DNA from 3 places in the Blastochloris tepida genome. Region 1 is predicted to be linked to each of the others. Evidence: predicted binding sites of a transcription regulator. Region 1 holds the regulator's gene; each other region holds the start of a gene.

Region 1 (9,511 bases):
CGTCGTTCAGCGCCTGCACGCCGAGCGAGACGCGGTTGACGCCGGCATCGCGATAGCCACGGAAGCGCTCGGCCTCCACCGAGGTCGGGTTGGCCTCGATGGTGATCTCGATGTCGTCGGCGAGCGACCACTGCTCGGCCACCGCCTCCAGCACCGCCGCCACGGTGGCCGGCTGCATCAGCGAGGGCGTGCCGCCGCCGAGGAAGATCGAGCGCACGGTGCGCGGGCCGATGCGCTGGGCGGTGGCGGCGATCTCGTGGGTGACGGCGCGGGCGTAGCGGGCCTCGTCGGTGCCCGGCGGGCGCACGAAGCTGTTGAAGTCGCAATAGGGGCATTTGGCCAGGCAGAACGGCCAATGCACATAGACGGCGAAGCCGGGGTCCGCGTCATCGTCGCACAAGACACGTCTCCGCCAGTTTCAGAAAGGCGCGGGCGCGATGCGACAGGCCGCGCCCGGCGTCCCAGTCGATGCCGTGCTTCTCGGCGGCGTCCATCTCGCCGAATGTCCGCGTCTCGCCTTCGGGGCGAAAGATCGGATCATACCCGAAGCCGAGCGTGCCGCGCGGCGGCCAGACGATGTCACCGTCGATCGTGCCCTCGACCGCCTCGACATGGCCGTCCGGCCAGGCGAGGCAGAGCGCGGCGACGAAGCGGGCGATGCGCTGGCCGGGCGCCACCGCGCCGCGGGCGGCGAGTTCCGCCTCGACGCGCGCCATCGCCGGCAGAAAATCCTTTCCCGAGCCCGCCCAGCGCGCCGAGAACACGCCCGGCGCGCCGTGCAGCGCCCACACCGCCAGCCCCGAATCATCGGCCAGCGCCGGCAGGTTCGACGCGCGCGCCGCGGCCTCGGCCTTGATGCGGGCGTTCTCGGCGAACGTGGTGCCGGTCTCGTCGGGCTCGGGCAGACCCAGCTCGCCGGCCGAGACCGGCTCGACAGCGAACGGCGCGAGCAGCTCGCGGATCTCGCGCAGCTTGCCGGAATTGTGGGTGGCGACGACGAGCTTCCCGCCCTCCAGCCGGCGCGCCATCAGCCCACCGCCAGCTTCTGCAGCGCGACGAGCTCGCCCACGCCCTTGCGGGCCAGCCCCAGCATCGCCATCAAATCGGCCTCGCTGAACGGATCCTTCTCGGCCGTGCCCTGGATCTCGACGAGGCCGCCCTCGCCGGTCAGCACGAAATTGGCATCGGTGTGGGCGTTGGAGTCCTCGGCATAATCGAGGTCGAGCACCGGCACGCCGGCATGGATGCCGCAGGACACCGCCGCCACGTGATCCTTCAGCGGGATGCGCGGGATCATGTTGCGCGCCTTCATCCAGGCGAAACAGTCGTGGAGCGCCACCCAGGCGCCGGTGATGGCGGCGGTGCGGGTGCCGCCATCGGCCTGCAGCACGTCGCAATCGACGGTGATCTGGCGCTCGCCCATCGCCGGCAGGTCGACCACCGCCCGCAGCGCCCGGCCGACGAGGCGCTGGATCTCCTGGGTGCGGCCGGACGGGCGGCCGGTCGAGGATTCGCGGCGCGTGCGCTCATGGGTGGCGCGCGGCAGCATGCCGTATTCGGCGGTGATCCAGCCGCGGCCCTGGCCCTTCAGCCACGGCGGCAGCTTGTCTTCCAGGGTCGCAGCGACCAGGACATGCGTCTCGCCGAACTTCACGAGGCACGAGCCCTCGGCATAGCGGGCGACGCCGCGCTCCAGGGAGACCGCGCGCATCTGATCGGGGGCGCGGTGGGACGGACGCATGGGAACTCTCCTGAAGACGGGTCTGGACCGGGGCCGCGACGGGCTGTTGCCTGACGGGCTCTTGCCTCAAGCGGGCCGGGCCGTTCTATGCGGCGGTGTCTGCCCCGGCAAGCCGGCTTCGACGTTCGGCACCGACTTGCAGAGTCGACCTTGCAGAGTCGACCTGCAGCGTCGACTTGCAGAGTCAACTTGCGGCCGGCGCCCGCCGGCAACAGATTACGGGCGAAGGAGAACCGGCCGTGCCGCTTGACCGTCCCGTCGTCGTGCCTCCCGTCGCGCTGGCCCAGCTCGACCAGCGCTCGCGCGAGATCTTCAAGCAGATCGTCGAGAGCTACCTCGCCACCGGCGAGCCGGTCGGCTCGCGCAACATCGCCCGGCTGATCACCACGCCGCTGTCGCCGGCCTCGGTGCGCAACGTCATGGCCGATCTGGAGCAGGCCGGGCTGATCTTTGCCCCGCACGTCTCGGCCGGCCGGCTGCCGACCGAGAGCGGCCTGCGCTTCTTCGTCGATGCGCTGCTCGAGGTCGGCGACCTGCCGGCCTCCGAGCGCGCCTCGATCGAGGCCCAGGTGGCGGGCGAGGGCCGCACCATGTCCGGCATCCTGGCCGAGGCCTCGGCGCTGCTGTCGGGCCTGTCGCGCGGCGCCGGCGTGGTGCTGGTGGCCAAGACCGACCCGCGCATCAAGCACATCGAGTTCGTCGGGCTCGACCCTGGCAAGGCGCTTCTGGTGCTGGTGTCGGACGACGGGCAGGTGGAGAACCGCGTGGTGCCGCTGCCGCCGGGCCTGCCGGCCTCGGCGCTGGTCGAGGCGTCGAACTTCCTGGCCTCGCGCATCCGCGGCCGCACTTTGGCCGAGGCGCGCGCGGAGCTTTCGGCCGCGCTCACCGCCAGCCAGGCCGAGCTCGACCAGTTGACGCAGCGTCTGGTGCAGGCCGGCCTCGCCTCCTGGTCGGGCGGCGCGGTCGGCGAGCGGCGCCTGATCGTGCGCGGACAGGCCAATCTGCTGGAGGATCTGAGGGCGCTGGAGGATCTGGAGCGCATCCGCACCCTGTTCGACGATCTGGAGGCCCAGCGCGGCGTCATCGACCTTCTCAACCGCGCCGAGGCCGCCGACGGCGTGCGCATCTTCATCGGCTCGGAGAACAAGCTGTTCTCGCTGTCGGGCTCCTCTACCATCGCCGCGCCCTATCGCGACGCCGAGGGCCGAATCGTCGGCGTTCTGGGGGTGATCGGCCCGACCCGGCTGAACTATGCCCGCATCATCCCGATGGTCGACTACACCGCCAAGGTGGTGAGCCGGCTGCTCGGCGCGCCGCCGCGCGATCCCGCTTCGGCTTGATTTTTCGCACTTTCCCGCCGATATCCGGCTCGACCTTTCCGACATCCAAGGCAGGATCGCCGTCATGACGACGTCCGGACACCCCTTGAATCCCGACCAGACCCCCGAGGCCGCCGATCCCGCGGCGCAGAACACTGCGGCACAAGAGACCGCCGCCCAGCCGAACCCGGCGGACGCGGCCGCCGCCTCGCCCGTCGCCGACGCCTCGGCGCTGGCGGCCGAGGCCGCCGACCTGCGCGACAAGCTGCTGCGCACGCTGGCCGAGATGGAAAACCTGCGCCGGCGCACCGAGCGCGAGGTTGCCGACGCCAAGAGCTACGCCATCGCCGCCTTCGCCCGCGACGTGCTGAACGTCGCCGACAATATGGAGCGGGCGCTCGCCGCCGTGCCGGCGGAGGCCGTGGCGCACGATGCCGCGCTCAAGACGCTGGTCGAGGGCGTGCAGCTCACCGAGCGCGAGCTGGCCAAGACGCTCGACAAGCACGGCGTGCGCCGGGTCGAGGCGGCCGGCGGCAAGTTCGATCCCAACCTGCATCAGGCGATGTTCGAGGTGCCCAATCCGGACGTGCCGACCGGCACCGTGGTGCAGGTGGTGCAGACCGGCTACGTGCTGGGCGAGCGCATCCTGCGGCCGGCGCTGGTCGGCGTCGCCAAGGGCGGGCCGAAGCAGGCCCCCGCCGCCCCGGCCGCGGATGGCGGCGCGGCCTGAACGAGACGCGCCCCGCCGTCCCGTGTCCGGGACGGATCAGCGCGGGGCGCGCTTGGCGAGGATGCGCTGCAAAGTGCGGCGGTGCATGTTGAGCCGGCGCGCGGTCTCCGACACGTTGCGGCCGCACAGCTCGTAGACGCGCTGGATGTGCTCCCAGCGCACCCGGTCGGCCGACATCGGATTCTCCGGCGGCTCCGGCTTGCGGCTGGCATTGGCGAGCAGCGCCGCGGCGACGTCGTCGGCGTCGGCGGGCTTGGCCAGATAGTCGATGGCGCCGGCCTTCACCGCATTCACCGCGGTGGCGATGTTGCCGTAGCCGGTCAGCACGATGCCGTGGGCGTCGGGGCGCTTCTCCTTCAGCTTGGCGATGACGTCGAGGCCGTTGCCGTCGCCGAGCCGCATGTCGACCACCGCGAAGGCCGGCGCGCCATGATCGAGGAAGGCCAGCCCGTCGGCCACCGATTCGGCGGTCGAGACCGAGAAGCCGCGCGCCTCCATCGCCCGCGCCAGGCGCTGCAGGAACGCCTTGTCGTCATCGACGATGAGCAGCGACCTGTCGTCCGGCAGAGAATTCTCTGCCACCTCGCCCGCGCTTGCGTCGGTCATACTCTTCCGCTCCCCGGATCAAGGCCCTCGCGCGGCGTCCGAAATCACCCGCCGGAAACCGCGTCATTCGGTTTCCGGTTGATCCCTTCGGGATACCGGAAACAGGCTCGCCGAAAATCCCTTGTTCGGTAACAGGATTTTCGGCGAACGGCATACGGTTCTCCGGCCTTGCAGGCCGGAAACCGCATTCCTCAAGATATATCCTGCAGTTCGCTCGACAAGGCCGCCGCCTCGGCCGCCGCCTCGTCGAGGGCTGCGCGCAGCCAGCCGATGCGGACGATGGCGCCGTGCTCGGGCGGCACGCGGTTGGCGATGGTGAGCATGGCGCCCGAGCGCTCCAGCAGCGTCTTGGCGATGAAGAAGCCGAGGCCGAGGCCCGACTGGTCGCCGGCCGCGGCCTTGCGCCGGTCGGGCGAGCGGGCGGTGACGTAGGGCTCGCCGAGCTTGCCGAGCAGGTCCGGCGCGAAGCCCGGCCCATCGTCGACCACCGTCACCACCACGTCGCGCGGCGTCCAGCGGATGGAGATCACCACCTCGCGCTCGGCATAGTCGACGGCGTTCTCGATGATGTTGCCGAGGCCGTAGAGCAGGCCGGGATTGCGCAGCAGCACCGGCTCGCTCGACCGGTCGGCGAGGCGCTCGATGCGCACGCTGACGCCGATCAGCCGGTGGGGCGCGGCCACCTCCTCCAGCAGGAGCGAGATCGGCATGCGGTCGAACGGCGCCTCGTCGGTGCCGAGCGAGGTGAGCTTGCGCAGGATGTCGCGGCAGCGGTTGCTCTGCTCGCGCAGGAGGCGCACGTCGTCGCCGTGGGGGGTGCCGGCCGGCAGCTCGCGCTCCAGCTCCTTGGCCACGGTGGCGATGGTGGCGAGCGGCGTGCCGAGCTCGTGCGCCGCCGCCGCCGCCAGACCGTCGAGGGCGGAGAGATGCTGCTCGCGCGCCAGCACCAGTTCGGCGGCGGTGAGCGCGTCGGTGAGCTGGCGGGTCTCCTCGGCCACCTGCCAGCCATAGACGCCGACGAACGACATGCCGAGCAGGATCGCCAGCCACACGCCGGCCTGATAGAGCGGCGGCAGCCGCAGCGGGCTGTCCGGCGCCCAGGGCAGCGGCTGGTGGACCGCCGCCACCACCAGCGCGCAGACCAGCGCCAGGAAGCCGAGATAGACGGTGGTGGAGGGCGGCAGCGCGCTGGCCGAGATCAGCACGGGGCCGAGAAACAGCAGCGCGAACGGGTTCTCCAGCCCGCCGCTGAGATAGAGCAGCAGCGCCAGCTGAACGATGTCGAAGGCGAGGATGGCCGCCGCCTCGGTGTTGGTGAGGCGGTGGGCGTGGGGATATTTCAGGCGCAGCGCGATGTTGAGCCAGATCGAGATGCCGACCGCCGCCAGCGCCCAGCCCACCGGCATCGGATAGCCGAAGCCGTGATAGACCACGACGATGACCATGGCCTGGCCGGCCACCGCCAGCCAGCGCAAGGTGAGCAGCGTATCGAGGCGCAGGCTGCGCCGTTCCAGGCGTTGGGTGCTGGCGAGAAGCTTCGGCATGGCGCCACTATATCGGCGGGGCCGGGCGGCGCGAATCCAAATTGCGCCGGCTCCAAATTGCGCCGGCGCCGCCGCCTCGCCTGCCCGGCCGATCTCGTATAGGCTCGGCCGGCCCTGACCCGCCCGCCGATGATTGTCCCGCCCCCGCCCCGCCTTCAGCCCCGTCCCCGGCCATGACCACTGCGGCCATGACCACTGCGGCCATCGCCGCCCGCGGCCTCGTCAAGCGCTACCGCGCCACGCTGGCGGTCGGCGGCATCGATTTCGACATCGCGGCCGGCTCGGTGACCGGGCTGCTCGGCGGCAATGGCGCCGGCAAGACCACCACCATCGCCATGATCATGGGGCTGGTGCGCCCGACTGAGGGCCGCGTCGCCGTGCTCGGCGCCGACATGGCGCATGAGCGCCACCGGGTGCTGCACCGGATGAATTTCGAAAGCCCCTATGTGGACATGCCGCACCGGCTGACCGTGCAGCAGAACCTCTCGGTGTTCGCCCGGCTCTATGGGGTGGCGGACGTCGCCGCGCGGATCGGCCGGCTCGCCGCCGATCTCGACCTCGACGGGCTGCTCGACCGGCCGTGCGGCAAGCTGTCGGCCGGCCAGAAGACGCGGGTGGCGCTGGCCAAGGCGCTGATCAACGATCCCGAGGTGCTGCTGCTCGACGAGCCGACCGCCTCGCTCGACCCCGACACCGCCGACTGGATCCGCTCGCGCCTGCAGGACTACTGCCGGCGGCGCGGCGCCACCATCCTGCTCGCCTCGCACAATATGGGCGAGGTCGAGCGGCTGTGCGACCGGGTGATCATGATGAAGGGCGGGCTGATCGTCGATGACGACACGCCGCCGCGGCTGCTCGCCCGCTACGGCCGCAGCAATCTGGAGGAGGTGTTCCTCGACGTCGCCCGCGGCCGCGGCGCGGCCGGCGCGGAGGCCGGGGCATGATGAACACCTCGACGAGCGCGGGGGCCGTGCGGTTCTCGCCGCGGCGGGTCGGCGCCATGGTGCTACGCTACTGGTATCTGCTGCGCTCGTCCTGGCCGCGGCTCCTGGAGCTCGTCTACTGGCCGGCGGTGCAGCTTCTCACCTGGGGCTTCATCCAGCTCTATGTGGCGGACAATGCCACCTTCTTCGCCCGCGCCGGCGGCGCCTTCATCGGCGCGGTGCTGTTGTGGGACATCCTGATGCGCGGCCAGCTCGGCTTCTCGGTGTCGTTCCTGGAGGAGATGTGGGCGCGCAACATGGGCAACCTGCTCATGAGCCCGCTCACCACCGCCGAGTTCGTGGCGAGCCTGATGATCATGAGCATCGTGCGGCTGGCGGTGGGCATGGTGCCGGTCAGCGTGATGGCGATCTTCTTCTTCGACTTCAACCTCTACGCGATGGGCTTCGCGCTTGCGGCGTTCTTCGCCAATCTGATCCTCACCAGCTGGTCGGTGGGGCTGGTGGTGTCCGGCCTCGTGCTGCGCAACGGCCTGGGCGCCGAGGGGCTGGCCTGGACCATCATGTTCCTGTTCATGCCGCTCGCCTGCGTCTACTACCCGGTCGCGGTGCTGCCGGACTGGCTGCAGCAGGTGGCCTGGGTGCTGCCGCCGACCTATGTGTTCGAAGGCATGCGGACGCTGCTGATCGACCATGTGTTCCGCGCCGACCTGATGCTGCAGGCGCTTGCCCTCAACGCCGTGCTGTTCGCCGCCGCAGCATGGGCGTTTTCGCGGCTGGTCGAGTCCGCCCGCGACCAAGGGTCGCTGATCGCCGCCGGCGAATGACGCCATCCTGGCTGAAAGGCGGATTGTCTTATTTGCAACAATCCGACTAAGCTGAAGGCCATGGTTGTTCGCGGCCGCGGGAGAGCAATTTGCTACCTCCACGGCGAGGGGAACAGCCGGGCGTTTGGTTGCCGTGCAGCACGCTTTCCGTAACCACAGGTTGCCGACCGGGTGGACGGGACGGTTTCGCCGAAACCGGTCCGGCCAGGAGGCAATGCTGCAGGACGGGAAGCCGCAAGACCGAGAGCCGCAAGACCGAGAGCCACAAGACCGAGAGCCGCAGGACGGGAAGCCGCGAGGCGGGACGCCATAACAGGAAGGTGGATGCCGTGCCCTACTATCATCTGTTCGAGCTGACCCACGCGGCGCTGTCACCCTACCGGGCCGCCGCCGATGTGGCCCGCCTCTATTTCAAGAGCCCGATCAACCCGCTGTCGCAGACGCCGGTGGGAAAGACCATCGCCGCCTCATGCGAGATGTTCGAGCGGATGACCCGCCGCTACGGCAAGCCGGAGTGGGGACTCGAAACCACCGAGATCAACGGCCAGACCGTGCCGGTGCGCATCCAATCGGTGTGGGAGCGGCCGTTCTGCCGGCTGCTGCATTTCGAGCGCGGAGTCAGCCACTGCCAGCGCCGCGACCCGAAGGTGCTGCTGGTGGCGCCGATGTCCGGCCATTACGCCACGCTGCTGCGCGGCACGGTCGAGACGCTGCTGCCCAACCACGACATCTACATCACCGACTGGGAGGACGCCCGGGTGGTGCCGCTCGCCGCCGGTACCTTCGACCTCGACGACTATATCGACTACATCAAAGAGATGCTGCACGCGCTGGGCGGCGACACCCATGTGATGGCGGTGTGCCAGCCCTCGGTGCCGGTGTTCGCCGCGGTGTCGCGGATGGAGGCCGAGAACGACCCCTACATCCCGCTGTCGATGATCCTGATGGGCGGGCCGATCGACACCCGCTCCAACCCGACCGCGGTCAACAAGCTGGCCCACGACAAGGACATCGGCTGGTTCCGGCGCAACGTCATCACCCAGGTGCCGTTCCCGCACGCCGGCTTCATGCGCCAAGTCTATCCCGGCTTCCTGCAGGTCAGCGGCTTCATGACCATGAATCTCGACCGGCATGTCGACGCCCACCGCGAGCTCTACATGCACATGGTGCGCGGCGACGGCGACAGCGCCGCCAAGCACAAGGAATTCTACGACGAATACATGGCGGTGATGGACCTGACCGCCGAATTCTACCTGCAGACGGTGGAAACCGTGTTCATCAAGCACGCGCTGCCGCTCGGCACCATGGCCCACCGCGGCGTGCCGGTGGACCCGACCCAGATCCGCAACGTCGCGCTGATGACGGTCGAGGGCGAGAAGGACGACATCACCGGCGGCGGCCAGACCGAGGCGGCCCACCGGCTGGCCAGCTCGATCCCGAACACCAAGCGCCAGCATTACGTTCAGCCGGGCGTCGGCCATTACGGCGTGTTCAACGGCTCGCGCTTCCGCAAGGAGATTGCGCCGCGCATCGCCGCCTTCATGCGGGAGAACGAGCGCCGCAGCGAACCGGTTTCTTCGGCCAAGGCGGTCGCCGCCGAGGCGGCTGCCCCCAAGCCGGTCCCGAGCAAGCCTGCAGTCACCAAGCCCGTCCCCGGCAAGCTCGCGGCAAAGCCGGCCGCGACAAGGCCCGGCGTGCACAAGTCGGCGTCGCAGCAGCTCATCGAGACCTTCAGCGCCACCGGCATCGACATCCGGCCGCGGAGCGAGGTCGAGGGCAGCGCGGCCGAGGGTGCGGCGCCGG
Region 2 (9,511 bases), 550 kb from region 1:
GTTTTCCGCCGATCCGACCGGTTTCCGGTCGATCCTGTCAGGATTGAAGGACGCGGTCTCGCCGAAGGCCCTTGAGCCGCGGGGAGATTTCTTTCCGCGGCCGGCATCGGTTTTCCGGCCTGCAGGCCGGAAGCCGTATCAGGCCGGACGGCGTATCGGCACGCAAGGGCGTTCGCGTGGTTTGCCGGGTGTGGACAGGTGAACAATTTGGTGCGGGCTGAGACGGGCTGGATCTCGCAAAAAGCCCGGCACCTCGCCGATAGCAACTGAAAGTAGAGGCGATGGACGCGAATCGGCGCATTTGCCGCCGGCCCGCCGGTTCGCGCGAGCCGGTTCGGCGGAAGAATGGGTTAAAATCAACCATCTTGCGTGAACTTTCCATGACGCCGGCCGGATTTTGCGGATGAGCGCGTCGTTAACGCAAGGTTGCAGAGACGAGGCAATTGCTGTACGTTGCCGCCGACGATAAAGGGATTTTTCGCATGACCTCGATCCGACTGAAGGCGATCGCACTTTCATTGGGGGCGGCGGGATTGTGGGCACTGCCGGTGACGGGTGTCAGCGCTCAGCAGGCGCAGCCTGCCGCGCAGGCGAGCGCCGTCCAGCCGATCGCGCCGATCACAGCTGAAACCACCGCGGCCGAGATCACGCAGCGCTTTCCCGCGGGCGGCGCGTCGTTTGCCAATGCGCTGCGCGGCTTTCTCGACGCCAACGCCAACCAGCTCGGCGTTGCGCTCAATCACATCAAGGGTCTGATGCCGAACCTGAATTCGGCCCAGTCCGAGACGGTCGGCGAGGTGCTGGGACGGCTCGCGGCCGATCTCATGGCGCGCAAGGATCTCGACAATCTACGGCTGGTCCAGGAACTCGTGGCGCGCGGCAACTCGTTCCTGATCGCCGGCTATAACCGCTCGACCGGGCTCAATCCGGACACTGCGGGCCTCGGCGGCGGTACCGGCGGTGGCGCAGGGCCTGTCGGTTCGATCGCCGGTGCCGGCGGGGGCGGCGGCGGCGGGGCCGCCCAGGGCAACTCTGCCTTTGGCACAAGCAGCTCCAACCCGATCACCGGCGGCGGTGGCGCCAGTGCGTCGGTGACCCGCTATAATTCATATTATTCGTACACAAACTCGATCAGCCCATTCTGAGCGGCTGTCCGGGCCTTTCGCGTTGCCGACGCGTCGTGCGCCATGGCAGATTTTGCCGGATGCCAGATCTTGCACCATGGCAGATCTTGCGCGATGGCAGGACGCGTTCGGCGGTGGCTCGGAACCGGTTGCGGGATTCTGGATGCGCCGAGCGGCAGGCATGAATCCAACAGGCGTGAGTTCGATGCGCGGCCGGGCGGGTGCGGTGCCACGGCCGCGAGGCGCCTGCTGGCGTCGCTCCTGAAGCGCGCGGACAGGGTTGGCGCGGATCGATGGGGTGTCCGGCTGACCAAGCCGGGAACCGTGTTCCGATCGCCGAAAATCCCGTTATCCAACAAGGGGGTTTCGGCGAGACTGTTTTTCGGCAAGGCGTTTCCGGCATCCCGACGGGATCAACCGGAAGCCGGATGAGACTTCACGGCGGCGTCCCAAGGACAAGCGGATCCGGGACATTCGGGGCAGGGTGATCATGCTGCAGGTCGATCGGACAGCCGGCGCGCCGGATCAGGCGGAGACGGCCGAAACCGGGTTCGATTTCGTCAGTCTCTATACGTTTCTTCGCCGCAACCTGACCGTGATCGCTGCCGGCGCGATGACTGGCCTCGTTCTGGGCGCCATCTTCATGCTGACCACGCCGCCGATCTATACGTCGGCGGGCCAGCTGATCATCGACACCCGCAAGATCCAGCTCTTCCAGCAGCAGTCGGTGCTCGCCGACGGCATGATCGACACGGCGGCGGTCGACAGCCAGGTGCAGCTGCTGCAGTCGGAGAACGTGGCGCTTTCGGTCATCCGCGACCTCAAGCTCACCGAGGATCCGGAGTTCGTCGGCGGAACGCCCAGCGTGCTCGGAACGGTGATCGGCGCGGTGAGCGACGGCATCTCGATTCTCTTCGGCGGCGGCGATGACGCAGACGTCTCCACCGAATTTCTCGAGCGCAAAGCCGTCGGCTATCTGAAGCAGAATCTCAAGGTCAAGCAGCTCGGCCGCTCCTATGTGATCGAATATTCGTTCTCATCGCTCGATCCCAACAAAGCGGCGCAGGTGGCCAACGCCCTGGCCGAGGCCTACATCGTCGACCAGCTCGAGGCCAAGTATCAGGCGACCCGCCGCGCCTCGGTGTGGATGCAGGATCGCATCAAGGAGTTGCGCGACCAGGCCCAGCACGCCGCCCGCGCGGTCGAGGATTTCAAGCAGCGCAACAACATCATCAGCTTCTCGACCGGCGGCAGCGGAACCCGGCTGATCGGCGAGCAGCAGCTGCAGGAGATCAACTCCCAGCTGACCCAGGCTCGTGCCCAGACGGCGGAAGCCAAGGCCAAGCTCGACCGCGTCGACGAGATCCTGCGCACGGGCGGCGAGATCGGCGATGCGGTGGTGGCGGATGTGCTGCGCAACGAGGTCATCACCCGGCTGCGCCAGCAACTGCTCGATGCCAACAAGCGCGAGGCCGATTGGTCGCAGCGCTATGGCACGGATCATATTGCCGTGCTGAAGCTGCGGTCGGAGATGGTCCAGCTCAAGCGCGTGATGCAGGAGGAGCTCAAGCGCATCGCCGAGACCTACAAGAGCGATTACGAGATCGCCAAGGTCCGCGAAGAGTCGATCCAGGCCAGTCTGAACGATGTGATCCGCGACGCCGGCACCACCAATCAGGCGCAGATCGCGCTGCGCGACCTGGAGAGCACGGCCCAGACCTACCAGACCCTCTATGACAGCTTCCTGCAGCGCTACACCGAGGCGCTGCAGCAGCAGTCGTTCCCGATCACCGAGGCGCGCGTCATCACCAGCGCCTCCAGGCCGTACGTCAAGAGCTATCCCAGGCTGTCGGTGGTGATGGCGATCGCGATCTTCATCGGCCTGCTTGGCGGGGTCGGCGTTGGCTTCCTGCGCGAGCAGCTCGATCGCGTGTTCCGCACGGTCAGCGATGTCGAGCATTTCCTGCGCATCAGCTGCTTCGGCCTGCTGCCACTGGTGCGGCCGGCGCGGCCGTCTGCGCGTCCGGCCGGCCGGCCGGGGTCAAGAGCGATCGGCAAGGCCGGGGCAAACGCGGCTGCCAACACGGCGCCCGGCTCCGATGCGCCGGCCGCCGAGGACGAGGGCCGGGGCGGTGTCTCGTCGGACGCCGGCCTGCTGCGCTACACGATCGATGCGCCGTTCTCGCGCTTCTCCGAGACGCTGCGGAGCGTCAAGGTGGCGGCCGATCTCGCCCAGATCAGCCGCCCGGTGAAGGTGCTCGGCGTGGTCTCGGCGATTCCCAACGAGGGCAAGTCCACCGTCGCCGCCAATCTCGCCCAGATGATCGCCCACAGCGGCAAGAAGACGCTGCTGTTCGATGCCGACCTGCGCAACCCGTCCCTGTCGCGGCGCATGGTGGCGGCGGACGCAAACGGCGCCCAGGCCGGCATCGTCGAGGTGCTGGCCGGTCAGGTCGCGCTCGATGCCGTGCTGATGGTCGATCCGGTCACCGGCCTTCACCTGCTGCCGACCGTGGTCAAGGAACGCATCGCCAACACCAACGACATTCTGACATCGGCGGCGATGAAGCAGGTGCTCGACCATCTGCGCACCCTTTATGACTACGTCATCATCGATCTGCCGCCACTCGGGCCGGTGGTCGACGCGCGGGCCGTGGCGCCGCAGATCGACGGCTTCCTGTTCGTGATCGACTGGGGCCGCACCAAGATCGACGTGGTCGCCGAGGCGCTGCAGTCATCCGAGGCCATCCGCGACCGGCTGCTTGGCGCCGTTCTCAACAAGGTCAACGTCAAGGCCATGTCGAAATTCGAGACCTACAAGGGCTCCTACTATTTCAACAAATACTATTCCCGTTACGGCTATCATGACTGATGTCGTTTCCGGGCGGTCATTCCGCCGTCCCGGAAACATGCTTGCCGTGTTCCCTTTATGAAGGGGATCCTCGACGGCCGGACTGCGAAATCCGGCTTGATCGGCCGGATTTCGTGTCGCAGTCTGTGTGTATCGAGCGCGATCCGGTCCGGTCCGGTTTCCGGGTGGTCCCTTCGGGGTGCCGGAAGCGGCCTCGCAGAAAGCCCGGTTCTGCAAGAGCCTTCCGGAAACGGGATTTTCGGCGATCGGAATGCGGTTCAAAGGCGGGATCAGCCGGAAACCGTGTGAGCGGCAAACGGGACGGCAACGGGCGGGGGACACGTGGCGGCTCTGTTCATCCGGCTGGCCTCCCTTGTGGTCGTCCTGTGCGGCCTGTGGTGGGTCGCGACCATCGTGCCGCTGACCGTTCGCGACGACGCCGTGCTTTCCGCCGGCCGGCGCATCCTCAATGAGGAGACCCTGCCGCCGCAGGCGATCGCGCGGCTCGGGCAGATCGCCGACCGGGTGGAGCCGCAGCTCGGCTGCGAGGTCGCAACCTGGCGGGCGGTGGCGCTGTTCCGCCTGCGCGTCGCCGAGGCGGCCGAAACCGACGATGCCGGCCGCATCGCCTGGAGCGACTTCCGCGATGCCGCGCAGCGACTGCTGGTCTGCTCGCCGCACGAGCCGCTGATCTGGTTTGCGCTGTTCTGGCAGGAGGCGACCCAGGAGGGCATTCTTCCCGGCAGCTACGACCGGCTGCGCCTGTCCTATGAGCTTGGACCGAACGAAGCCTGGATCATGCGCAAGCGCAGCCGGCTGATGCTGCCGCTGCTCGCCACCGTGCCGGAGGATCTGCGCCCGGCGATCCTGCATGAATTCCTCAGCCTGCTCAAAGGTCGGGTGATGCGCGAGGCGGTCGAGGCGTTCCAGTCGAGCGACACGGTGGTTCGCGAGATGGTGCTGCCGCAGCTGGTGGATGTGCCCGAACCGGTGCTCGCCAGCTTCGCGCGCGCGTTGCGCAATGCCGGGGTCGAGGCCAAGGTGCCGGGCATCGCCGAGCGGGAAAGGCGGCCGTGGAATCGCTGAGCGATCGCTCGCGTCTTCGGGCGCCGGGCTGCGGCGTCGCGGTTATGCTTGTCCTGCTGCCGGCGCTCCTTGGTGCGGTGGCCAGCCGTGCGGAGGAGGGGGCCGCGCCCGCCGTCCGCCAGATCGCGCCCGGCTTCATCCCCCGCTACGATCTCGGCGACCCGGCGGGACCGGCGCCGGCCGGCGCCCCGGCGTTCGAGGTGGTGCTGCCGAGCCGCGACCGCCCGCTCGGCGGCTGCGACCGCGGCCTGTCGCGCATCCTGTTCAACCGCTGCCTCCATGCGACGCTGGAGTTCAGCCGCCGTGTGCTGGAGATGACGGTGGTGGCGGCCCGCACCTCGGTCGAGGCGCGCAGCGATCTGCCTGCCGGCTACCGCTCGCGCTGGATCCGCATGCTGGACGAGGTGCATGCGCGCTGGAAGGAGGCGCGCAATCTCGAATGCGGCCAGCTGGTCTTTCTCGAACGCGGCCCCAAGGCCAACATCTTCGAGGAACGCGCGCAATGCATGCTCGCCGCCGACCGCGAGCGCATCGCCGATCTGAAGCGGCGCTACGGGCTGGAGTGACGGCGCCCTGCCGCATCATGCACCCGGGCTCGCTCGGCCGGCGCGCCATTTACCCTGCCGGCCCGGCGAGGGCCATCTGCGGCAGCCGGCGCCCTTGACTTGTCGGGAGCGGCTGACTATCTCGCCCACAGTCGCTTAGCACTCGTCCCAATTGAGTGCTAACAGCGCGGACCAGGACGCCGGCCTTCGCGGCAGGCGCCGGTCGAGACATCCGTTTCACGGTCGCTGACCCACGGCGCCGTTGATCAGGCACCGTAATTCAAGGACAGATTTCCATGGCGAGCACCTTCCGTCCGCTGCACGACCGCGTCGTCGTCAAGCGCATCGACGCCGAGCAGAAGACCGCCGGCGGCATCATCATTCCGGACACCGCCCAGGAAAAGCCCCAGCAGGGTGAAGTGATCGCGGTCGGCCCCGGCGCGCGCGACGAGTCCGGCAAGCTGGTTCCGCTCGACGTCAAGGCCGGCGACCGCGTGCTGTTCGGCAAGTGGTCGGGCACCGAGGTCAAGATCGACGGTCAGGACCTCCTGATCATGAAGGAATCCGACATTCTCGGCATCATCGGCTGAGCCACACGCGGCCGCAGCCTTGCGGCCGCTCCCCCACGATTTGTGAGCCTCCGTGCGCCCCGATCCCGGGGCCGGGGGCAGGAACCGTCAAGGAAGATTCGAAATGGCTGCGAAGGAAGTCCGGTTTTCGGCCGACGCGCGCGAGAAGCTGCTGCGTGGTGTCGACATTCTCGCCAACGCCGTGAAGGTCACGCTCGGCCCCAAGGGCCGCAATGTGGTGATCGAGAAGTCGTTCGGCGCGCCGCGCATCACCAAGGACGGCGTCACCGTCGCCAAGGAAATCGAGCTTGAGGACAAGTTCGAGAACATGGGCGCCCAGATGGTGCGCGAGGTGGCCTCCAAGACCAACGACACCGCCGGTGACGGCACCACCACCGCCACCGTTCTCGCCCAGGCCATCGTGAAGGAAGGCGCCAAGTCGGTCGCCGCCGGCATGAACCCGATGGACCTGAAGCGCGGCGTCGACCTCGCCGTCACCGCGGTGCTCGCCGACATCGCCGGCCGCGCCAAGAAGGTGAAGTCGTCGGAGGAGGTCGCCCAAGTCGGCACCATCTCCGCCAATGGCGACAAGCAGATCGGCGAGATGATCGCCAACGCCATGCAGAAGGTCGGCAATGAGGGCGTGATCACCGTCGAGGAGGCCAAGAGCCTCGATACCGACGTCGAGATCGTCGAGGGCATGCAGTTCGACCGCGGCTACATCTCGCCCTACTTCATCACCAATGCCGAGAAGATGGTGGCCGAGCTCGAGGACGCCTTCGTCCTGGTGTTCGAGAAGAAGCTTTCGGGCCTGCAGGCCATGCTGCCGGTGCTCGAAGCCGTCGTCCAGTCGTCGCGTCCGCTGGTGATCGTCGCCGAGGACGTCGAGGGCGAGGCGCTGGCCACCCTGGTCGTCAACAAGCTGCGCGGCGGCCTCAAGGTCGCGGCGGTCAAGGCGCCGGGCTTCGGCGATCGCCGCAAGGCCATGCTGGAGGACATCGCCATCCTCACCGGCGGCCAGGTGGTGTCCGAAGACCTCGGCATCAAGCTCGAGAACGTCAACCTTCAGATGCTTGGCCGCGCCAAGAAGATCATCATCGAGAAGGAAAAGACCACGATCGTCGATGGCGCCGGCCAGAAGGCCGACATCGAGGCCCGCGTCGCCCAGATCAAGGCCCAGATCGAGGAGACCACCTCGGACTACGACCGCGAGAAGCTGCAGGAGCGTCTGGCCAAGCTCGCCGGCGGCGTCGCGGTGATCCGCGTCGGCGGCGCCACCGAGATCGAGGTGAAGGAGAAGAAGGACCGCGTCGAGGACGCCCTCAACGCCACCCGCGCCGCGGTGGAAGAAGGCATCGTCCCGGGCGGCGGCACCGCGCTGCTGCGTGCCAAGCAGGCGATCGCCGGGCTCAAGAACGCCAATCCGGACGTCCAGGCCGGCATCAACATCGTGCTGCGCGCGCTCGAGGCGCCGATCCGTCAGATCGTCGAGAACGCCGGCGTGGAAGGCTCGATCGTGGTCGGCAAGCTGCTCGAGTCCTCGTCGCAGACGCTGGGCTTCGACGCCCAGACCGAGGCCTATGTCGACCTGCTCGAGGCCGGCATCGTCGATCCGGCCAAGGTGGTGCGCACCGCGCTGCAGGACGCCGCGTCGGTGGCGGGCCTCCTGATCACCACCGAGGCCATGGTCGCCGAGCTGCCGAAGAAGGAAGCCGCGCCGGCGATGCCGGGTGGCGGCATGGGCGGCATGGACTTCTGATCTTTGATCAGAAGGCCGAAATGCCGCCCATCACTTGAGGTACCGAAGCCGGCAACAGCCGGCTTCGGGTGCGGCATGGACTTCTGATCTTTGATCAGAAGGCCGAAATGCCGCCCATCACTTGGGGTGCCGAAGCCGGCAACAGCCGGCTGGGGATCCTGGCGCCGAAGTCGGCAGCAGCCGACTTCGGGTGCGGCATGGACGTCTGAGCCGTCTGCCAATCATCGGATGCGGAAGAGGGGGCTTTGGCCCCCTCTTTTCGTTTGTGCCCGGTTCGGTGACGGCTGCGTGGTCAGTCCAGGCCAGCGATCCGCAAGTCCGCCGCCGTGGCGTTATGCTAAAGGCCCTCGCCTTTGACCCGTCGTCGTCATGGCCGGGCAGGTTTCGACGGAGACCGACATATGTCGGTCATCCGTCATGGCCGGGCTTGTCCCGGCCATCCACGTCTTTGTTTTAAAATACATTTTAAGTCGTGGATGCCCGCGACAAGCGCGGGCATGACGAGTCACGTCTTATGGCCCCTGGCGTTAAGCTTAACGCAAGGTAAAATCCGAGCCGTCATCATAACCGGGGTGGCGTTGCGTTAGATTGATGCCCGCTGCAAGGCAGGAGGGAAGAATGAGCGAGGATCGGCGACAGCATGCGCGGCTGCGCAGCCTGATCGGCGGCCGCATCATCTTCAATGACGGGCGCTCGACGCTCGACTGCGTGCTGCGCAACATCTCCCCCGGCGGGGCGCGGATCGCCTGCAGCGCCGCGGTCTCGCTGCCGGAGACCTTCGACCTGATGCTGCCGAGCAAGAACCGCCGCCTGCGTGTCCGTCTCGTCTGGCGGCAGGAGGAGCACCTCGGCATCGCCACGCTGTCGCCGGTGCCGTCCTGGTGAGGCGTGCTGCGCTCCCGCGGCTAAAGCATTTTCCGCACAAGTGGATACCGGTTGTGCGAAAGACCCGAAGGGCCGCGTCAGCGAAAATGCGACAAACCAGAAACTTAGAGCATTTTCCGCACAAGTGGATACCGGTTGTGCGAAAGACCCGAAGGGCCGCGTCAGCGAAAATGCGACAAACCAGAAACTTGGAGCGTCCGATCTGATGCAGTCAGATCGGATCACGCTCCAGTGATGTTCTGACTTCCCGGCACAGCGGCAATCCCGGACGGGCGTGGCGAACACCGCGCCCGTTTTCGCATGCGGGCGATCCACGAGGGCGTCGCCGCGACGAGACGGCGCCGCCGCGGCCCCATCGCCGCCGGAATTGGCGCGCATGCGCCTCAGGCGAATTCCCTTCCGCAGGAGACGATCGGCGTGTCGACCGTGACCGAAACCCTGGCCGCGACCTGGCGGCTTGCCGCGCCCTATTTCCGCGCCGACGATATCGGCGAGGTCAGCGTCGGCCCGCTCGGGCGCTTTCGGCTGCGCGAGAAGTGGGCCGGGCGCGGCCTGCTCGCCGCGGTCATCGCCATCGAGCTGGCCATCGTCGCCATCACGGTGGCGCTGAATGCCTGGAACGCCCGCTTCTACGACGCGCTGCAGAACCGCAACTGGGACAGCTTCGTCTACGAGCTCGGCTTCTTCTGCGT
Region 3 (9,511 bases), 1.1 Mb from region 1:
GCAATCATCGGCGCGCGCCGACCGCCTGCCATTTGACATCGGGCTTTGCTATGACTGCCCCGAACCTGGGGGATGACGACCGATGACCTATTGCTGCGGACTTCTGGTGCGCGACGGCCTGGTGATGATTGCCGACACCCGCACCAATGCCGGCCTCGACAATGTGTCGACCTTCCGCAAGCTGCACGTGTTCGAGCGGCCGGGCGAGCGGGTGATGGGATTGGCCTCGGCCGGCAACCTGTCGATCTCGCAGGCGGTGGTCAGCCTGCTGGCGGAAGGCATCGAGAATTTCGACACCGGCGAGCGCGAGACGCTGCTCAGCGCGCCGACCATGTTCCAGGGGGCGCAGCGCATCGGCAAGGCGATCCGCATGGTGCACGCGCTCTATGCCGCGGGCCTTGAGGAATCGAAGCTGTCGTTCGACGTGTCGTTCCTGTTCGGTGGCCAGATCGCCGATGGCAAGCTGGAACTCTACATGATCTATGCCGCCGGCAACTCGATCATGTGCACCCGCGACACGCCCTATCTGCAGATCGGCGAGCACAAGTACGGCAAGCCGATTCTCGACCGCTCCTGCACCTTCGAGACCGATCTCTATGACGGGCTCAAGATCGGGCTGATCTCGATGGATTCGACCATGCGCTCGAACCTCGGGGTGGGCATGCCGCTCGACGTGCTGGTGGTGCGCCGCGATTCGCTGCACGCCGAGCTGAACTACCGGATCGAGCCCGGCGAGCCCTATTTCCACGATCTGCGCGAGCGCTGGTCGGCCGCGCTGCGCGCCGCCCACAATGCCATTCCGCGGCCGCCCTACCGCATGCAGAAATGACCGCGAGTGCTGGGGATCGGGGCGCCGTACGGTTTCCGGCCGATCAGGCCGGGAAACCGCATTCCGATCAGAAGGCGATCGCCTCGAAGCCCATCACCAGACCGGCGAGCATGCTGGCCACCGCGATGACCGCCACCGTGCCCAGGGCGTAGCCCACCGCGACCACCCGGCCGTCGTGCTCAAGGAGGCCGAGCGACAGCACCGCGATGGCGATGCCCGGCGGAATGTTGCCGATGATCGGCACCGGCAGCATCATCGCCACCGCCAGCACGGCGATCACCGCGCCGAACACCTGCCGGCCGGTGCCGGAGGTGAGAATCTGCAGGCGCGGCGAGGCCAGCCGCTCCACCCGCACGATCCAGGGCAGCGCCTTCTCCAGCACCTTGGCGAAGCTGCCGCGGGCAAATCCTCGGGTGCGGATGGCGGCCGGCAGCCAGGGCTCCTCGCGGCCGAAGGCGAGCTGCAGCGCCAGGATCAGCACGGCGCAGCCGGTGATCACCGAGATGCCGGGCACCATCGGAAAGCAGTTGGGAATGGCAAGCACCAGGAACAGCGCGCCGAACGCCTTGTGCTCCAGGCGGTGGAAAATCTCGCCGAACGTGACTTGGCCATCGGGATCCCCGACCGCCAGTTCGGACAAGAGATCAGACGTGCGGCGACCGGCGGCGGACATACTCAACTTCCCTGTGCCCGCCATTAGGTGTCTTAGGCCGCGGGCGAAATCAAGGCTCGGTCGCAGCCCTCCGTGTCATCCCGCTGCCGGATCTGATCCGGATACCTCCTTGGTGTGTTGCCGGCTGGTCGCTCATGCGGTCTCCGGGAGGCCGGGGGGCGCTCCCGGAAACCCTGTCAGTGCAGCCGGAACAGGCCGTCGACCATCTTGAATTCGGCCGGCCCGATCAGCCGGCAATGCGCGACGGTGACCGAGTGCAGCGGCCCTTCGAGTTGGCGCTGCCAGAACTCCAGAAACCGGGTCAGCGTCGGAAACTCGGGATAGAGGTCGTATTCCTGCCAGACATAGGACTGCAGGAACCGGGGATAGTCGGGCAGACGATAGAGGATTTGGGCCGTGGTCAGACCGTAACCGGCGACCTGCTTGCGGAAATCGTCGCTCACACCAGGGCTCATCATGTCGTCATGCTCCTTCAGGACGGCGGGGAAGGATTGTCGGAACAGCAGCGGCCAGGGACAAGTCACAATTCGTTTTCCAACGCCGGATCAAGGCGTTGGCAGCATTGATGGCGAATTGCTGACAATGTTCAGCGCGTTGTGGCTGCGCGCGGCGCGATGGCGGCCAGGCGGTGCGCCGCCTGGCCACCGACCGGCAGCTCGCCGGTGAGGCCGAGCGCAACGACTTGGCGTTCCTTGACGGCGACGGCCGGGCCTTCCCCGGCGGCGGCGAACAGCGCAAGCAGCCCGGTACTCGACAGGGCCAGCAAGGACAGGCAGCGAACCAGCATATCGACCTCCACGATGTCGACGGCGCGTCCGCAGGACCGTGCGGACGGCCGCACAATTCACCATGCAAGCGATGGTCCAGCCGCTGCCGGTACCAATCCGTTAACGATGACGCTTCCGTGACCCGCTGGCGAAAATGCCGCACTCGCGGGGCCTGCCGGGGCGGGGCCGGTCTCGTCCGTGGGGGCGAATGACTGGAGGAAAGGGCAGGGCGCCAAGCGGCGCCGCAGCCGCAACGCTGGTTGCTTAAAAATCAGGCAGAATGCGAAATTGCTCGAAATTGCGGCGGGTAGCCGGTGCCGGCCGCCCGCCGGATGTTGAGGCGCGGGCTGGATTCACTGCGCGGTCCAGCCGCCGTCCATGCTGAGCGAGGTGCCGCGCAGGTTGGAGGCGGCGTCCGAGCACAGGAACAGCACCAGCTCGCCGAGCTGCTCGGGCGTGACGAACTGCTTGGAGGGCTGCTTCTCGCTCAACAGCTCGCGGCTCGCCTCCTCATTGCTGATGCCCTTGCGGGCGGCGATGGCGTCGATCTGCTTCTGCACCAGCGGCGTGAGCACCCAGCCGGGGCAGATGGCGTTGGCGGTGATACCGGTCTCGGCCGTCTCCAGCCCCACCACCTTGGTCAGGCCGAGGATGCCGTGCTTGGCGGCGACGTAGGCGGACTTGTTGATCGAGGCGACGAGGCCGTGCGCCGAGGCGATGTTGATGATGCGCCCCCAATTGCGCGCCTTCATGCCCGGCAAGGCGTACTTGATGGCGTAGAATGCCGCCGACAGGTTGATGGAGAGCACCTGCTCCCACTTCTCCTCCGGGAAGTCCTCCACCGGCGACACGAACTGGATGCCGGCATTGTTGACCAGAATGTCGAGCCGGCCGAACTGGGCGATCGTTGCCTCGATCAGCCCCCTGGTCTCGGCGGGCTTCGACAGGTCGGCGCCATTGTAGGCGGCGCGCACCTTGTGGGTTTCGGCGATGCCCGCCCGCAGCTTCTCGATCTCGGCCGGCTCGCCGAAGCCGTTCAGCATCACGTCGGCGCCCTTGGCGGCGAGCGCCTGCGCAATCCCCAGCCCGATGCCGCTGGTCGAGCCGGTGACCACCGCCACTTTGCCCTTCAACATGTTCGTCTCCCCGTTTCCCGTTCCTCGCGGACCGTACGGTCCCGCTGAACCGTTCCGGTGCAGCTTACACGATGGCGGCGGGATGGAAGACGCCGGCTGCGTGTCTGCCGCAACGTGATGCTGGACCGGCCAGCGACATGTTGGCACTCCCCCGCAGCGAGTGCCAATTTTTTGCCGGGCCCCTCTTGCGGGGGGCTCGGGTGTCGCCTATCTGGCGGCTCGGACGGCGGCCCGCCTGAAGAGGGGGTGCCGGTCTCTGCGTGATTTATTCAGCAAACTCAATGTTTCAGGAGGAATGACATGAAGTTCCGGCCGCTCCATGATCGCGTCGTGGTCAAGCGCATCGACGCTGAGCATAAGACAGCCGGGGGGATCATCATTCCCGATACGGCCAAGGAAAAGCCCCAGCAGGGCGAAGTTCTGGCGGTCGGCCCGGGCGGGCGCGACGAAGCCGGCAAGCTGGTCGCGCTCGACGTCAAGGTCGGCGACCGGGTGCTGTTCGGCAAGTGGTCGGGCACCGAGGTCAAGATCGACGGCACCGAGGTGCTGATCATGAAAGAGTCCGACATCATGGGCGTGATCGACGGCGCCGAGGCCTCCAAGAAGGCTGCCTGAAATTGCAGGCTGCTTGAAACGGCAGGCTGCTTGAGACGGCAGGCTGCTTGAGACGGCAGGCTGCCTGAACAGCGAAAGCTGCCTGAGAGACTTCGCCTGATACGGCGCAGATGAGACGGCCGGGCCGGGCTCGGCCTCCACTTCGGACCCGATTGGAACGACGGCGGACCGCTCCGCCCGCCCGCGCACTGCGGGCGCGACAACCCAAGGACTGATCCATGGCTGCGAAAGACGTCAAGTTCTCCACCGACGCCCGCGAGAAGATGCTGCGCGGTGTCGACACCCTCGCCAATGCGGTGAAGGTCACGCTCGGCCCCAAGGGCCGCAACGTCGTGCTCGAAAAGTCGTTCGGCGCGCCGCGCATCACCAAGGACGGCGTCACCGTCGCCAAGGAGATCGAGCTCGAGGACAAGTTCGAGAACATGGGCGCGCAGATGGTGCGCGAGGTGGCCTCGAAGTCGTCCGACCTTGCCGGTGACGGCACCACCACCGCCACCGTTCTCGCCCAGGCCATCGTGAAGGAAGGCGCCAAGTCGGTCGCCGCCGGCATGAACCCGATGGACCTGAAGCGCGGCATCGACCTTGCCGTCGAGGCGGTGGTCGCCGACCTGCAGAAGAACTCCAAGAAGGTCACCTCCAACGACGAGATCGCCCAGGTCGGCACCATCTCGGCCAATGGCGACGCCGAGATCGGCCGCTTCCTCGCCGACGCGATGAAGAAGGTCGGCAATGAGGGCGTGATCACGGTCGAGGAGGCCAAGAGCCTCGCCACCGAGCTCGACGTGGTCGAGGGCATGCAGTTCGACCGCGGCTACATCTCGCCCTACTTCGTCACCAATGCCGAGAAGATGCGCGTCGAGATGGAGGATCCCTACATCCTCATCTACGAGAAGAAGCTCTCCGGCCTCAACGAGATGCTGCCGCTGCTCGAAGCCGTGGTGCAGACCTCCAAGCCGCTCGTCATCGTCGCTGAGGACGTCGAGGGCGAGGCGCTGGCCACGCTCGTCGTCAACAAGTTGCGCGGCGGCCTCAAGGTCGCGGCCGTCAAGGCGCCGGGCTTCGGCGATCGCCGCAAGGCCATGCTGCAGGATATCGCCATCCTCACCGGCGGCACTGCCATCAGCGAGGATCTCGGCCTGAAGCTCGAGAACGTCACGCTCGCCCATCTCGGCCGCGCCAAGAAGGTGGTGATCGAGAAGGAGAACACCACCATCGTCGACGGCAATGGCGCGAAGGCCGACATCGAGGCCCGCGTCGCCCAGATCAAGGCCCAGATCGAGGAGACCACCTCGGACTACGATCGCGAGAAGCTGCAGGAGCGTCTGGCCAAGCTCGCCGGCGGCGTTGCGGTGCTGCGCGTCGGCGGCGCCACCGAGATCGAGGTGAAGGAGAAGAAGGACCGCGTGGACGATGCCCTGCACGCCACCCGCGCGGCGGTCGAGGAAGGCATCCTGCCGGGCGGCGGCGTGGCGCTGCTGCGCGCGGTGAAGGCGCTCGAGTCGCTCAAGCCGGCCAATGACGACCAGAAGACCGGCATCGAGATCGTCCGCCGCGCCATCCAGGCGCCGGCCCGCCAGATCGTCACCAATGCCGGCGATGACGGCTCGGTGGTGGTCGGCAAGATCCTCGAGAAGTCCGACTACGCCTTCGGCTACGACGCCCAGACCGGCACCTATGGCGACATGTTCAAGGCCGGCATCATCGACCCGACCAAGGTCGTGCGCGCCGCGCTGCAGAACGCCGCTTCGGTCTCGGGCCTGCTGATCACCACCGAGGCGATGGTGGCCGAGCTGCCGAAGAAGGCCGTGGCCCCGGCGATGCCGGGCGGAGGCATGGGTGGAATGGACTACTGATCGCGCCAGCGATCAGACGGACCGGTACTTCGAACGGGATACGCGGGGCGGCTTCGGCCGCCCCGTTGCGTTTGGTGCCCCGTGGGATTGAAGCTTGCCGATGCGTAGCTTGATGCTGTTCCCAGGGGACCGGCTCGGCTCTCTTCTTCCCTCTCCCCTTGCGGGAGAGGGTGCCGAGCGATCGAACGATCGCGAGGCGGGTGAGGGGTGTCTCTTCAGGCGTGCGAACGTACGTACCCCTCACCCGGCTCGACCTCGCTGACGCTCGGTCTCGCCACCCTCTCCCGCAAGCGCGCGCGCCCGGGCGCGCGCAAGCGCGGCCCGGGTGGGAGAGGGAAGAAAGCGGCGATCAATCGGGAAACCTGCGAGCCGATCCCGCGAGAAGCCAGTCAGCTCTGGCTCTGCCGCTGCATCTGGCTCTGGGCCGACATCGGCGACTGGCCGACATGGACCTCGACGGTGAGGCTTTCGCCCGCGCCGCCGCGGCGACTGCCGCGCACCGGGGCGGCGCCGAGATAGTCGAGCCCCATGGCGACGCGGACGTGGGCGTCGGTGATGCAGATGCCGTTGGTGGCGTCGAAGCCGATCCAGCCGAGATCGGGCACGAACGCCTCGGCCCAGGCGTGGCTGGCCTCCGCCTCATCTCCGTCGCTGCCGCTGAAATAGTAGCCGCCGATATAGCGCGTCGGGATGCCGAGCCGGCGGGCGGTGGCAATGAAGATGTGGGTGATGTCCTGGCAGACGCCACGCTTCAGCGCGAAGGCCTCGGCGGCGGTGGTCGCCGCGTGGGTGGGGTCGCGGTCATAGACCATGTCGTCGTTCAGCCGGGTGAGCAGCGCGTGCAGCCGGCTGAGGGGGGCGGGCTCGCTGCTGCCGGCGATGTCGAGCGCGAACGCCTCGATGGCCGGGTCGGCGCGGGTGAGGTCGGTTTCGCGCAGGAACAGCGACACCGGCAGCCGCTCCACCGTGCCGCGCACCACGCCGTTGGTGTCCTCGGTCTCGACTTCGCCGGCGACCAGCACGTTGAGCTGGTCGATATGGCCATGCACCGAGAAGGTGTCGGTCAGATTGCCGAAGGCGTCCTCGTGGCGCTCCAGCCGGCAGTCGGCCGAAACCTCGACGCGCCAGTCCACGACATATTGGCCGTTATGGTTGCGCGGTGCCAGACGCAGGATCTGAATCAGCCCATTGACCGGCTGCTCGTAGCGGTAGCGGGTTTCGTGGCTGATGCAGATTCGCATGTCGGCGCGCCGGATGGATCAGCAGACTATCACACGAGATACTGTTCGGTCACTTCGCTGCCGAGCCGATGATTGTCGGCGAGGAAGCCGGTGATGAACTCGTGCAGGCCGGTGCCGAAGATGGTCTCCATGCGGGCGTTCTGCAGCCGGGCGCGCATGGCGCGGGCGTGGCGCTGGGCCGAGCCCTGGCGGCCATACTGCTGGGCCAGCATGTCGAGATAGCGGGTGATGTTCTCGTAGCAGCTCGCCAGCGAGCGCGGCATCTGCTCGTTGAGGATGAGGAAGTCGGCGACCAGCCAGGGCTTGACGCTCTGATTGTAGACCCAGTGGAACGAAGTGACGGCGGAGACCGCGCGCAGCACGCTGGTCCACTGGTAGTAGTCGAGCGCGCCGCCGACATGCGACTGGTCGGGCAGCAGCAGGTGGTATTTCACGTCGAGGATGCGCGCGGTGTTGTCGGCGCGCTCGATATAGTGGCCGAGCCGCTCGAACCAGTAGGAGTCGCGGCGCAGCATGGTGCGCGAGGCCGAGCCGTCGAACAGCAGCGAGGCTTCCTTGACCTTGTTGAGGAAGCGGGTGACCTCGTCGCGGTCGAGCTTGCGACGGTTGAGCTTCTTCAGCTCCAGCCACACGTCGTTGACCGCCTCCCACATCTCGATGGTCAGCGCGGTGCGCACCGCGCGCGCATTGGCGCGGGCGGTCTCCAGACAGCTCACGATCGAGGACGGGTTCTCCGGCGAGAAGGCGAGGAACTCGGTGACGGTGCGCTCGGTGGCCTCGCGATAGTGCTTGTGGAAGGAATCGGCGCAGCCGGTGGTGGCGAGCGCCGATTCCCACTCGTTGGAGGAGCCGCCATAGGAGGTGGGCAGCGAGGCCATGCGCTGGGCGACCTCGATGGTGCGGGCGACGAACTCGGCTCGCTCGACGTAGCGGGCCAGCCAGTAAAGATTGTCAGCGGTGCGCGACAGCATGAGCGTGGCCAGAGGACAGACGGTGGAACGAAATCATGCGCTGAGCACCCAGGTGTCCTTGGTGCCGCCGCCCTGCGAGGAATTGACCACCAGCGAGCCGGCCTGCAGCGCCACGCGGGTGAGCCCGCCCGGCACGATGCGCACGCCATTGCGTCCCTGCAGGACGTAGGGCCGCAGATCGACATGGCGCGGCGCGATGCCGTCCTCGACCATGCACGGCGTGGTGGACAGCGCCAGGGTCGGCTGGGCGATGAAGCTGGTGGGATCGTGCTTCAGCTTGGCGCGGAAGGTCTCGATCTCCTCCTTGCAGGCCTTCGGGCCGATCAGCATGCCGTAGCCGCCCGAGCCGTGCGTCTCCTTGACCACCAGATCGTCGAGATGGTCGAGCACATAGGCGAGCGCGTCGGGCTCGCGGCAGCGCCAGGTCGGCACGTTCTTCAGGATCGGTTCTTCGCCAAGGAAGAAGCGGATGATGTCCGGCATGTAGGAATAGACCGCCTTGTCGTCGGCAACCCCGGTGCCGACGGCATTGGCGAGCGTGACGTTGCCGGCCCGGTAGGCGCCGAGCAGGCCCGGCACGCCGAGCACCGAATCCGGACGGAAGGCGAGGGGATCGAGGAAGTCGTCGTCGACGCGGCGGTAGATCACATCGACGCGCTGCGGCCCCTCGGTGGTGCGCATGTAGACGATGTTGTTCTCGATGAACAGGTCGCGCCCCTCGACCAGCTCGATGCCGAGCTTGTCGGCCAGGAACGAGTGCTCGTAATAGGCCGAGTTGAAGAGGCCCGGCGTCAGCAGCACGCAGGTCGGGTCGGCGGCCGCGGTTGACGGCGCGACCGATTTCAGCGTCGCCAAGAGTTCGTCCGGATAGTTCTCGACCGGCGCCACCCGGTGGGTGGCGAACAGTTCGGGGAACAGCCGGATCATGATCTCGCGGTTCTCCAGCATGTAGGATACGCCGGAGGGAGTGCGGGCATTGTCTTCCAGCACGTAGAAGGTCTCGGGGTCGATCCGCACCACGTCGATGCCGGCGATGTGGACCCAGATGTCGTGCGGCACGCGCTGGCCGTTCATCTCCGGCCGGAACACCGGGTTCTGGAAGATCAGCTCCTCCGGCACGATGCCGGCGCGCATCACCTCGCGCCGGGAATAGATGTCCTGGATGTAGAGGTTGAGCGCGCGCACGCGCTGCTCCAGCCCTTTCGAAAGCTGGGCCCACTCCTCGTTGGCGATGATGCGCGGCACAATATCGAACGGGATCAGCCGCTCGGTCGATTCCGCATCGCCATAGACCGCGAAGGTGATGCCGATGCGGCGGAACAGGAATTCCGCCTCGCGCCGCCGCTCCTCCAGGAGGGCGCGCGGCACCGCGGCAAGCCATTCGGCCAACTGCCTGTAGCCGGGGCGGACCTGGCCGTTCATGCCC

What was found. Region 1 encodes HrcA, which represses chaperone genes, less so after heat shock. Its sites were predicted from a motif close to GTTAGCACTCNCNNNNNGNGAGTGCTAAC; they were not measured.
Region 2: the regulator HrcA is predicted to act here: its motif matches at 5,762-5,790, upstream of groES (co-chaperone GroES).
Region 3: the regulator HrcA is predicted to act here: its motif matches at 3,545-3,573, upstream of groES (co-chaperone GroES).

The regions. Positions count from the first base shown of each region.
Region 1 covers NZ_AP018907.1:3,531,627-3,541,137, forward strand. Annotated here, with positions in the region: gene hemW (radical SAM family heme chaperone HemW) at 1-400, opposite strand, end outside; gene rdgB (RdgB/HAM1 family non-canonical purine NTP pyrophosphatase) at 387-1,028, opposite strand; gene rph (ribonuclease PH) at 1,028-1,741, opposite strand; gene hrcA (heat-inducible transcriptional repressor HrcA) at 1,981-3,081, shown strand; gene grpE (nucleotide exchange factor GrpE) at 3,146-3,790, shown strand; gene BLTE_RS15990 (ActR/PrrA/RegA family redox response regulator transcription factor) at 3,827-4,396, opposite strand; gene BLTE_RS15995 (ActS/PrrB/RegB family redox-sensitive histidine kinase) at 4,588-5,940, opposite strand; gene BLTE_RS16000 (ABC transporter ATP-binding protein) at 6,129-6,884, shown strand; gene BLTE_RS16005 (ABC transporter permease) at 6,881-7,708, shown strand; gene phaZ (polyhydroxyalkanoate depolymerase) at 8,038-9,511, shown strand, end outside.
Region 2 covers NZ_AP018907.1:127,793-137,303, forward strand. Annotated here, with positions in the region: gene BLTE_RS00540 (hypothetical protein) at 444-1,145, shown strand; gene BLTE_RS00545 (polysaccharide biosynthesis tyrosine autokinase) at 1,615-3,996, shown strand; gene BLTE_RS00550 (hypothetical protein) at 4,318-5,061, shown strand; gene BLTE_RS00555 (lysozyme inhibitor LprI family protein) at 5,106-5,627, shown strand; gene groES (co-chaperone GroES) at 5,903-6,196, shown strand; gene groL (chaperonin GroEL) at 6,300-7,934, shown strand; gene BLTE_RS00570 (PilZ domain-containing protein) at 8,553-8,819, shown strand; gene BLTE_RS00575 (ABC transporter ATP-binding protein/permease) at 9,237-9,511, shown strand, end outside.
Region 3 covers NZ_AP018907.1:663,925-673,435, forward strand. Annotated here, with positions in the region: gene BLTE_RS03000 (proteasome-type protease) at 83-829, shown strand; gene BLTE_RS03005 (exopolysaccharide biosynthesis protein) at 897-1,502, opposite strand; gene BLTE_RS03010 (usg protein) at 1,679-1,960, opposite strand; gene BLTE_RS03015 (hypothetical protein) at 2,089-2,289, opposite strand; gene BLTE_RS03020 (3-hydroxybutyrate dehydrogenase) at 2,623-3,405, opposite strand; gene groES (co-chaperone GroES) at 3,706-4,020, shown strand; gene groL (chaperonin GroEL) at 4,239-5,873, shown strand; gene BLTE_RS03035 (transglutaminase family protein) at 6,263-7,114, opposite strand; gene BLTE_RS03040 (alpha-E domain-containing protein) at 7,144-8,085, opposite strand; gene BLTE_RS03045 (circularly permuted type 2 ATP-grasp protein) at 8,119-9,511, opposite strand, start outside.